DNA from 2 places in the Pseudomonas sp. MDT1-16 genome. Region 2 is predicted to be linked to the other one. Evidence: predicted binding sites of a transcription regulator. Region 2 holds the regulator's gene; the other holds the start of a gene.
The links. The regulator sigma-54, encoded in region 2, starts transcription at its own class of promoters, with help from an activator protein. The targets are predictions, from matches to a motif close to ANTGGCATNNANNTTGCTNT.
Positions count from the first base shown of each region.

Region 1: the regulator sigma-54 is predicted to act here: its motif matches at 2,974-2,993, upstream of ACYZT3_RS20585 (flagellar basal body rod protein FlgF).

Region 1 covers NZ_CM142717.1:4,486,216-4,491,991, forward strand. The annotation lists gene ACYZT3_RS20570 (flagellar basal body P-ring protein FlgI) at 1-572, opposite strand, end outside; gene flgH (flagellar basal body L-ring protein FlgH) at 600-1,295, opposite strand; gene flgG (flagellar basal-body rod protein FlgG) at 1,348-2,133, opposite strand; gene ACYZT3_RS20585 (flagellar basal body rod protein FlgF) at 2,179-2,919, opposite strand; gene ACYZT3_RS20590 (sigma-54-dependent transcriptional regulator) at 3,287-4,852, opposite strand; gene phhA (phenylalanine 4-monooxygenase) at 5,133-5,776, shown strand, end outside.
Region 2 covers NZ_CM142717.1:1,244,540-1,250,315, forward strand. The annotation lists gene ACYZT3_RS05485 (ZIP family metal transporter) at 1-58, shown strand, start outside; gene ACYZT3_RS05490 (HPr family phosphocarrier protein) at 67-342, opposite strand; gene rapZ (RNase adapter RapZ) at 358-1,215, opposite strand; gene ptsN (PTS IIA-like nitrogen regulatory protein PtsN) at 1,218-1,682, opposite strand; gene hpf (ribosome hibernation-promoting factor, HPF/YfiA family) at 1,695-2,003, opposite strand; gene ACYZT3_RS05510 (RNA polymerase factor sigma-54) at 2,077-3,570, opposite strand; gene lptB (LPS export ABC transporter ATP-binding protein) at 3,754-4,479, opposite strand; gene lptA (lipopolysaccharide transport periplasmic protein LptA) at 4,479-5,027, opposite strand; gene lptC (LPS export ABC transporter periplasmic protein LptC) at 5,014-5,586, opposite strand; gene ACYZT3_RS05530 (KdsC family phosphatase) at 5,594-5,776, opposite strand, start outside.

The DNA of each region.
Region 1 (5,776 bases), 3.0 Mb from region 2:
TCCGAACGATTGAGGTTCAGGGTCAGGCTATTGCCCTGGTTGAAACCGCTCGGCACCGAACGCTCAACCGATGCACCGCCCGGGATACGACCGGCCGACGGAACGTTGACGGTGATTTTCGAACCATCGCGACCTTCGGCATCAAAACCGCCGACCACCAGGTTGCCCTGAGCGATCGCGTAGACATTGCCGTCGATACCCTTGAGCGGCGTCAGCAGCAAGGTGCCGCCGCGCAGGCTCTTGGAGTTACCGATGGACGCTACGGTAATGTCGACCTGCTGGCCCGGCTTGGCAAACGCCGGCAAGTCGGCACTGATCGACACGGCTGCGACGTTCTTCAACTGCACGTTGCCTGAACCCGGCGGCACCTTGATGCCGAACTGCGAGAGCATGTTGTTGAACGTCTGCAGGGTGAACGGCGTCTGCGTCGTCTGGTCACCGGTACCATTAAGCCCGACCACCAGGCCGTAACCGATCAGTTGGTTGGAACGCACGCCGGAAATACTGGCGATGTCCTTCAGCCGCTCGGCTTGGGCGTTGAAGGCTGCGGACAGCAACAGGGCGGCCACCATCAGGTGTTTGAAGTTCAACGTAGCCACCTAGAAAGGGAACAGCGGGCTGAGGAAGAAACGGTCGAACCAGCCTGGCTGACTCGCATCGGCAAACGCACCGGTGCCCGAATAGGTGATACGCGCATCGGCGACGCGGGTCGACGAAACGGTGTTATCCGTAGCGATGTCATCGGCCCGAACAAGCCCTGCAATCCGTACCAGCTCATCGCCGGTATTGAGGGTCAGCCACTTCTCGCCGCGCACGGCGATGATGCCGTTGGGCAACACGTCCGCGACGGTCACGGTGATCGAACCGGTCAGGCTGTTGCTCTGGCCGGACTTGCTATCGCCCTTGGTCGCACGGTCGCCTTCGTAACCGACGTCCAGACTCAGGCTACCGCTGCCCACTGGATCACTGGTGCTCAGGCCACCCCCGAAAAACGAGCTCAGGCCGATGTCGGTCTTGCTGTTCTTGGCGGTTTGCGAGTTAGCGTTCTTGCTGGCCTGGGTGCGTTCGTTCAGGGTGATGGTGATGATGTCACCGACCCGGAACGCCTTGCGGTCGCTGTACAGGTTCTGTTCGAAACCGGCCTGGTAGATCGAGCCGTTATTGGCGGCAGCCGGCAACGGTGTGCGCGGCAACACCGGGGCGTAGTAAGGGTCATTGGGCTTGGGCGGTGGGGCAACGCAGCCCGCGAGCACGACGGCCCCACTCAGTGCCAGAACAGATACAAAGCGATTCATGACCCTACCTCACGGTGTTGCAGGCGACCTCATGGCCGCCTCATAGACTTGATTACAGATTCTGCGTTACGAACGAGAGCATCTGGTCGGCGGTCGAGATCACCTTGGAGTTCATCTCGTAAGCGCGCTGAGTGGTGATCATGTTGACCATCTCCTCAACGGTGCTGACGTTGGACGTTTCCAGGGTGTTCTGCAGCGTGGTGCCGAAACCGGCCAGACCCGGGGTACCGACTTGCGGCGCGCCGCTGGCAGCGGTTTCCAGGAACAGGTTGTTGCCCACGGCCTGCAGACCGGCCGGGTTGATGAAGTCGGCGGTTTGCAGGTTGCCGATCACCTGGGATGCCGGGTTGCCGGTAACGGTGATGGACACGGTGCCGTCGCGACCGACCGTGAAGGTCTGGGCATCGTTGGGGATGACAATGGCCGGTTCCAGGGCAAAGCCGCTGGCGTTGACGATCTGACCGTTGGAATCCAGGTGGAACGTACCGTCACGGGTGTAGGACGTGGTGCCGTCCGGCTGCAGAATCTGGAAGAAACCGCGACCGTCGATGGCCATGTCCAACGGCTGCTCGGTGGTTTGCAGGCTGCCGGCGGTGAAGTTTTTCTGGGTGCCGACGATGCGCACACCGGTACCCAATTGCAGACCCGACGGCAGTTCACTGTCCTGGGTCGACTGGGCGCCTGGCTGGCGCTTGATCTGGTAGAGCAAGTCCTGGAACTCGGCACGGTCACGTTTGAAACCCGTGGTCGACACGTTGGCCAGGTTGTTGGAAATGGTCGTCAGGTTGGTGTCCTGGGCGGACAGACCTGTTTTGGCAACCCATAGAGCCGGAAGCATTCGATTCTCCTCGTGCGCCTGTTTTACGGCGCGACGTTCTGATAATTAGCTGATCTGCAAGACCCGAGCCATGGCCTGGTCATCGTCTTTGGCGGTGTTCATCATTTTGATGTGCAGCTCGAACTGCTTAGCCAGGGCCAACACCGAGGTCATTTCTTCCACGGCATTGACGTTGCTCGACTCGAGAAAACCGGACACCAGCTTGACGTTGGCATCGGCTTGCGCCGGCTTGCCGTCCTTGGTGTGGATCGAACCGTCCAGGCCTTTGGTCATGTTCTTGAAGTCAGGGTTGACCAGTTTGATGCGGTCGACTTCGGCCATCACGCGAGGACCTTCGCCCATCGCACGAATGCTGATGGTGCCGTCCTCGCCCACTTCGATTTGCTGCTCGGGCGGCACGGCAATCGGCCCGCCGTTGCCCATCACCGGCATACCATTGCCGGCCCGCAGCACGCCCAGGGCGTCGACGTTCAGGCTGCCGGTGCGCACGTAGCTTTCGCCGCCGTCAGGGTTCTGCACGGCGATCCATCCGCGGCCTTGCACGGCGACATCGAGGTCGCGACCGGTTTCCACCAGCGCGCCAGGGGAGAAGTCGGTGGCCGGACGCTCGGACAAGGCAAACGCACGCGCCGGAAAGCTGTCACCAAACACCGGCATCGAACGAGCCTGCTCCAGGTCTTTCTGGAAACCGTTGGTAGAGATGTTCGCCAGGTTGTTCGCATGAGCCTTCTGCGCCAGTGCATTCTGGCTGGCGCCGGTCATTGCCACATAAAGGTACTTGTCCACACTCTTTCCTCTGCATGCCGGACGTTTGCCGCCCACTGCTGTACTGCTGAGCGATAAGCAATTTGCAGACCAACTTTTTTCTGGCGGTGCGGGGACCGGCAAACAAAGGGGTTGAGGGGTCCAGAGGGGAAACGGGGATTGTGTCGAAGACGAAAAACCGGCGGTGTTATGCCGCTTGCGGCAAGTGCCGACCTCTTCGGCTAAACACCGTCCCTGTAGTAGCTGTCGAGCACCGCGAGGCTGCTTTCGGCTGCGAAGCAGTCGTGAATCCTGTGCTCGCGTCCATCCAGAAACACCACAGTGTCTGAATTAACGACTGCTTCGCAGCCGAACGCAGCCTCGCAGGCTCGACAGCGGCTACAGGGACCTAGGTGTTGCCGGGTTCTTTGCCAACCTCGTATTCACGCAGTTTATTGGCAATGGTGGTGTGCGAAACCCCCAACCGCTTGCCCAGTTGCCGACTGCTCGGATGCTCGGAGTACAAGCGCTCAAGCACCGCTTTCTCGAAGCGCCCGACAATCTCGTCCAACCCGCCCTCGAGTGAGAAATCGCCAAGTGGCTGACGCACGCCGTAATCCGGCAGGCGAATATGTTCGGCCTTGACGGTCCCGCCCTCGCACAACGAAACCGCCTGGAACAACACATTTTCCAATTGCCGAACATTGCCCGGCCAGTGGTAATGACTGAGCCGATCCATCGCCGCCGGCGCCAGTTTTGGCAGTGGGCAACCGATCTGCCGACTGGCCTGATCGAGGAAGTGCTCCACCAGTGGCGTCAAACCATCGAGGCATTCGCGCAGTGGCGGGATGTGCAGAGAAAGCACGTTCAAACGGTGATACAAATCCTGGCGAAACTCACCGCGCGCGCACAATTCGGACAGGTCGACCTGCGTTGCGCAGATCACCCGCACATCCAGATAAACCTCTTCATCGCTGCCCACACGACGGAAGCAACCGTCCTGCAGGAAACGCAGCAATTTCACCTGCAAACGCGGGCTCATTTCCCCGACGCCATCGAGAAACAGCGTACCGCCCGCTGTCAGTTCCAGCAGCCCGAGTTTGCCTTCTGCCCGCGCCCCTTCGAAAGCACCGGGGCCGTAGCCGAACAGCTCCGTCTCAGCCATGGATTCCGGCAAACCGGCGCAGTTGAGCGCCATCAAGGGTGACTGCCCCCGCGGACTCGCCAGGTGGCAGGCTCGCGCCAGCAACTCTTTACCGGTACCGGTTTCACCTTCTATCAATAGCGGCGCATCCAGCGGCGCCATGCGCCGGGCTTCACGCACCACGGCGGCCATCACCTTCGAGCTTTGGAAAATGCTGTCGAAACCGCGCAGCTCCTGCTTGCGCACGTTATAGATGCGCTCACCGACCCGGTCGGCGCGGTGCAGCGTGAGTACCGCGCCAGCCATGGCTTCGCTGTCGTCATGTTCCGATTGCAGTGGCGCGATATCAGCGAGAAACACGTCGCCCTTGACCTTCACCCGCAGCCCGTTGATCCGCGACTTATTGGCGCGCACCAGTTCCGGCAAGTCGAAATCTTCGGCGTAACGCGACAGCGGAATCCCCGGCACCTCATCCACCCGCACCCCGAGCAACTGCGCCGCTGCGCGGTTGGCCGCGACGATCGAGCCGCCCATGTCGATCGACAGCACCGGAAATTCCAATGCGCCGAGCAAGGCATTGAGCTCCATGTGCCGACGCTCGCTGGGCATCAGACCTACACGCTTGACGCCAAAAACCCCCGCAATCGATTCAAATTTCGGGCGCAAAGCCTGGAACTGAATGTTGATCAGGTTCGGGCAATGCAGGTAGATGGCATTGCCATGCTCACCGCCGACCTCGCCGCGTGCGACGTTGATCCCGTATTCCACCAGCAGGTTAAGAATGTCGCGCAGGATGCCGATGCGGTTCTGGCAGTGAACTTTGATACGCATATAAAGGCCCGAAACAGGAGTGATCGAGGGCCTGAGCCGAGAATTTTCTGCGCAGGCGCCAACTTAGTCGTCAAGATTATGTGACACCTGTGCGCTGTTTCAAACCCGAAAATCTCAGTAGCTGCGCGATAGGCGCCAATCCGTAACGAATACTTTACGAAAATAGGCGAATTCTCCTACACAGAATGCCGATCACCTGCTGCAACGCCGCACACCTTGGAGTATTTCTAAGTCCATAGCAGGACATAACAAGAACGAAATCCCCTAGCAGGAGAGCAGCATGAAGCAGACGCAATACGTGGCTCGCGAGCCCGATGCGCAAGGTTTTATCGACTACCCCGCCGAAGAACACGCGGTGTGGAACACGCTGATTACTCGCCAACTGAAAGTGATCGAAGGGCGTGCGTGCCAGGAATACCTGGACGGTATCGAAAAACTCGGTCTGCCCCACGACCGCATTCCTCAACTCGGTGAGATCAACAAGGTTCTCGGCGAAACCACCGGCTGGCAGGTTGCCCGGGTACCCGCACTGATCCCCTTCCAGACCTTTTTCGAATTGCTCGCCAACAAGCAGTTTCCGGTAGCGACGTTTATTCGTACCCGCGAAGAGCTGGATTACCTGCAAGAGCCGGACATTTTCCACGAGATTTTTGGCCACTGTCCGCTGCTGACCAACCCTTGGTTCGCCGAATTTACCCACACCTACGGCAAACTTGGCCTACAGGCTTCCAAGGAAGAACGCGTGTACCTGGCGCGTCTGTACTGGATGACCATCGAGTTCGGCCTGGTCAACACGCCAGAAGGCCTGCGCATCTACGGCGGCGGCATTCTCTCCTCGCCGAAAGAAACCGTTTACTGCCTGTCGGACGAACCTGAGCATCAGGCCTTCGATCCGCTGGAGTGCATGCGCACGCCGTACCGCAT
Region 2 (5,776 bases):
TCTTGGGTTGCTGATCGGGTTTTGCTTGATGATGGTGATGGATACAGCGCTCGCCTAAGCGAGTGCTTAACCACCTTCGCCGAAGTAGTCCTTTATCAAATCCACCAAAGCCTGCAAAGCTTCGTCAGCCTGCTCACCTTCGGTGCTCAGGTGAATTATTGTTCCCTTGCCGGCAGCGAGCATCATCATGGCCATGATGCTTTTTCCGTCTACCATGGACTCGGGAGTACGTCCGACCCGGATCGTGCAATCCTTGAACTCACCGGCGACGCCAACGAATTTCGCAGAAGCACGGGCATGCAAACCCAGTTTGTTGATGATTTCAATTTCCAGAGCAGGCATCGCGGTGTGAATCCTTTAGCTGAGGTCGCGGTGGCGAACCTGGACGTTCTTCAGGGTTTTTTGCAGGGCCTGGCCCAGACGTTCGGTCAGGTAGACGGAGCGGTGATGTCCGCCGGTGCAGCCAATGGCAATGGTGACATAAGCACGGTTGCTGGCGGCGAAGCGTGGCAGCCATTTGAGCAAGTACGTGGAAATGTCCTGGAACATCTCTTCGACATCCGGCTGTGCCGCCAAGTACTCGGCGACCGGTTGATCGAGCCCGGAATGATCGCGCAATTCCGGCTTCCAATAGGGATTGGGCAGGCAACGCACGTCGAACACCAGATCGGCGTCCACCGGCATGCCACGCTTGAAACCAAAAGACTCCACCAGAAACGCAGTACCGGGCTCCGGCTGGTTCAGCAGGCGCAGCTTGATGGTATCGCGCAGCTGATACAGGTTCAGGTTGGTGGTGTTTACTTTGAGATCGGCGAGGTCGGCAATCGGCCCGAGCAGGCTGGTTTCATCGTTGATGGCTTCGGCCAGCGAGCGATTGGCATTGCTCAGAGGGTGACGCCGGCGGGTTTCCGAGAAGCGTTTGAGCAAGGTTTCTTCGTCGGCGTCCAGATAAAGCACATCGCACTGGATATGCCGGCTGCGCACTTCTTCCAGCAGCTCCGGAAAACGCGACAAGTGACTTGGCAAGTTACGCGCATCGATGGATACGGCAACCAGCGGTTGTGCCAGCTCGGTGTGAATCAACGCGCGTTCGGCCAGTTCCGGCAACAGGCCGGCGGGAAGGTTGTCGATGCAGTAGTAGCCGTTGTCCTCGAGAACATCGAGCGCGGTACTTTTACCTGAGCCGGAGCGGCCACTGACGATGATCAAGCGCATGATTACTGACCGTTTTGCTCGTCCAGGACAACCTGATACAAGGCTTCATTGCTCGGGGCGCTGCGCAGTTTTTCGCGCACTTCCTTGCGATCGAGCATGCTGGCGATCTGGCGCAGTAGCTCCAGGTGCGCATCGGTGGCAGCTTGCGGGACCAGCAGAACGAACAGCAGGTCAACCGGGGCACCGTCGATGGCGTCGAAATCGATGGGGGCGTCGAGGTGCATCAAGGCACTGATGGGCGAGTTGCAGCCCTTCAGGCGACAGTGAGGGATGGCGATGCCGTTGCCAAAACCGGTGGAACCGAGTTTTTCACGGGCGACCAGACTCTCGAAGACATCCTGCATCGCCAGATCCGGCACTTCGCGGTGGATAAGGTTGGCAATTTGCTCGAGGGCTTTCTTTTTACTGCCGCCCGGCACGTTCACGAGGGAACGGCCGGGGGTCAGGATGCTTTCAAGTCGGATCATGGGTTGGGAGTGTTAACGACCGGTCGCGCCCTGGAGGAGGCTTTGGGTCTTTTCCTTATGCTTTTTGAGTTGTTTATCCAGCTTGTCGGTCAGTGCGTCGATCGCCGCGTACATGTCGGTATGCTCCGCATTTGCGACCACTTCATTGCCGGGAATATGCAGCGTGGCTTCGATTTTCTGCTTGAGCTTTTCGACCGTCATCGTGACTTGCACGTTGGTGATCTTGTCGAAATGCCTCTCTAATCGTTCGAGTTTTTCGCCGATGTAGGTGCGAAGAGGTTCGGTCACTTCCAGTTGGTGTCCACTGATGTTGACTTGCATACAGCTCTCCTTCGTTGCCAGTGCATAAAGCGGCAGGCAGAAATGCCTGCCACTGGAACGCTGTGGCGTGGCTCTACATCAACCGCTTGCGTTCGCTCGAAGGCGCGATCCCGAGGGATTCGCGGTACTTGGCGACGGTGCGGCGAGCCACCTGAATGCCTTGTGCCTCCAGTAAACCAGCGATCTTGCTGTCACTCAACGGCTTTTTCTGATTTTCCGCGGCAACCAGTTTTTTGATGATCGCGCGGATCGCCGTAGACGAGCATTCACCGCCCTCAGAGGTGCTGACGTGACTGGAGAAAAAGTATTTCAGTTCATATATGCCCCGTGGGGTATGCATGAATTTCTGCGTGGTCACCCGAGAAATCGTCGATTCGTGCATGCCCACCGCTTCGGCGATGTCATGCAGGACCAGCGGTTTCATGGCTTCGTCACCGTATTCAAGAAAGCCGCGCTGATGCTCGACGATCTGAGTGGCTACTTTCATCAGGGTTTCGTTGCGGCTTTGCAGGCTCTTGATGAACCAGCGGGCCTCTTGCAACTGATTGCGCATGAAGGTGTTGTCGGCGCTGGTGTCGGCGCGGCGCACGAAACCGGCGTATTGAGCATTGACCCGCAGTCGTGGCACGGATTCCTGGTTCAGTTCCACCAGCCAGCGCTCGTTGTCCTTGCGTACGATCACGTCGGGAACGACGTATTCGGCTTCGCTGGACTCGATCTGCGAGCCTGGGCGCGGGTTGAGGCTCTGGACCAGTTCAATCACTTGGCGCAGTTCATCTTCCTTGAGCTTCATGCGACGCATCAGCTGGCTGTAATCGCGGCTGCCGAGCAGGTCGATGTAATCGGTGACCAGGCGTTTGGCCTCCACCAGCCAAGGGGTCTTGGCGGACAACTGACGCAATTGCAGCAGCAGGCATTCGCCCAGGTTGCGGGCGCCGATGCCAGCGGGTTCGAATTGCTGGATGCGGTGCAGGACGGCTTCGATTTCGTCCAGTTCGATGTCCAGTTCCGGATCGAAGGCTTCGAGAATCTCCTCGAGGGTTTCGTCCAGGTAGCCCTGATTGTTGATGCAGTCGATCAGGGTCACGGCAATCAGGCGATCAGTGTCGGACATCGGTGCCAGGTTCAGTTGCCACAGCAGGTGGCTTTGCAGGCTTTCGCCGGCCGATGTACGGGTGGTGAAATCCCACTCGTCGTCATCGTTACTCGGCAGGCTGCTGGCGCTGGTCTGGTAGACGTCTTCCCACGCGGTGTCGACAGGCAGCTCGTTGGGAATGCGCTCGTTCCAGTCACCTTCCTCGAGGTTGTCCACCGTCGGGGCGGTTTCCTGGTAGGAGGGTTCCGAAACATCGGCGTTGGGTGGCTGTTCCGCTTTGTCGGCCAAGGGGTCGGCGTTATCGAAGTCGTCGCCTTCTTCCTGGCGTTCGAGCATCGGATTGGACTCCAGGGCCTCCTGGATTTCCTGTTGCAGGTCCAGGGTCGACAATTGGAGCAGGCGGATGGCCTGTTGCAGCTGCGGTGTCATCGTCAGCTGCTGGCCCATTCTCAAGACTAGCGATGGTTTCATGGCAGGGGCTTAACACCTTATTCGCCGGCGCACATGCGCCATCCACTACAGGGCGCCGGAGCGCCAAACATAAGCAAATTATATGCCTGAAACTGCAACGTTTGCCTAGAGCGCTGTAACAATAAAAAAGTATTCATTTTTATCGAGACAAGCGTTCGGTCGACTAGCCAGGCACCTTAGTGCTTACAGGCGGAATTCATGGCCCAGGTACACTTCCTTGACCAGATCGTTGGCCAGGATGGTGGCAGAGTCACCTTCAGCTATCAGCTGGCCATCGTTGACGATGTAGGCGGTTTCGCAGATATCCAGGGTTTCACGAACGTTGTGGTCAGTGATCAGCACACCAATGCCCTTGGCCTTGAGGTGATAGATGATCTGCTTGATGTCGCCCACCGAAATCGGGTCCACGCCGGCGAATGGTTCGTCGAGGAGGATGAATTTCGGGTTGGTGGCCAGTGCCCTGGCGATTTCCACACGGCGGCGTTCACCCCCGGACAGACTCATGCCGAGGTTGTCGCGGATGTGGCTGATGTGGAATTCCTGCAGCAGGCTTTCCAGCTCTTTGCGACGACCGGTCTTGTCGAGCTCCTTGCGGGTCTCGAGGATTGCCATGATGTTGTCAGCTACCGAGAGTTTGCGGAAGATCGATGCTTCTTGCGGAAGATAGCCGATACCGGCCTTTGCACGACCGTGCATAGGCTGGTGGCTGACATCCAGATCGTCAATCAGTACGCGGCCCTGATCGGCTTGTACCAGACCGACAATCATGTAGAAGCAGGTGGTCTTGCCGGCGCCATTGGGGCCTAGCAGGCCGACGATCTGACCGCTGTCGATGGACAGGCTGACGTCGCGCACGACCTGACGGCTCTTGTAGCTCTTGGCCAGATGCTGAGCTTTCAGAGTTGCCATTACGGGGCCTTTTGCTCTTCGGTTTTCTTTTTCGGCTGGATCACCATGTCGATCCGCGGACGCGACTCGGTGACCTTGCTGCCCGTAGCGCGACCGGCGCTGGCGAGCTTTTTGTTGGTGTCATAGACGATTTTCTCGCCTTGGGTCACGTTGCCGTCCTTGTCGATGACCTTGGCGCGGTCGATCAGCACGACACGGTCTTGCGAGGCGTGGTACTGGATAGTGACGCCATAGCCTTGAACCGGCTTTGTATCGCCTGCTGTTTGCAGTTGCTCGAAGTAGGCGAGGTTGCCCACCGAAGTCACTACGTCGATATCGCCGGCTGGGGTGCGGGTCATCGTCACAGTATTGCCGGTGACCTTCATCGAGCCCTGGGTGATGATCACGTCACCTTTATAGGTGGCAATGCCGTTCTTGTCGTCCAGTTGGGCGTCGTCCGCCTGGATGCGGATAGGCTGCTGTTGATCGTCCGGCAGAGCCCAGGCGCTCACGCTTCCCAGTGCTGCGCTCAGGCCGAGCAAAATAGGGAGGGTTTTAACGAGCCTCATACTGTCCTCTTACGTTCGATAGCAGGTGTATCCTGCTTTCTTTCAAATACGCCTTCATTCCCTTGCCAGTCGAGACACCACCAGCGCCGTCGATTCTAACGGGTTGATCGGTCTGCGCATATTGCTGTTGCGGGAACACTGTCATGCGGGTGGTGGTAATCAGCGTCTTGCGGTTTTTCTCGTCGAAACGCGTGATGCGCACCGAGTCGATCAGTTCGACCTGAGTGCCATCCGGATTGACTTCGCCACGTTCGCTCTGGACGTGCCAGGGGAATTGGGTGCCGCGGAATAGGTTCAGATCCGGATTGGTCAACAGCGTCACTTCGGTCGCCTTCAGGTGTTCAACCTTGTCGGACGTCATTTCGTATTGCAGTTTACCGTCCGGCAGGTACTGCACGCTGTGGGCGTTGACCGCGTAATAGTCGATCGCGGTTTCATCGACCTTTGCCACGGGCTGGTCGAGGAAGCGTTCCGGGCTGATGTTCCAGTAGCCGACCGCCGCGAATATCGCTGCGATGCAACCGAATACCAGGATTTTGCGAATCTTTTTACTCAGCATAGTTGGCTCACAGGTACGCGGCGTTGGCCGCATCGAGGCGGCCTTGGGCGCGCAGGATCAATTCGCAGAATTCGCGAGCGGCACCCTCGCCACCACGAGCCTGGGTGATGCCGTGGGCGTGTTCACGGACGAAACTGGCGGCGTTGGCCACCGCCATGCCCAGGCCGACGCGGCGAATCACCGGCAGGTC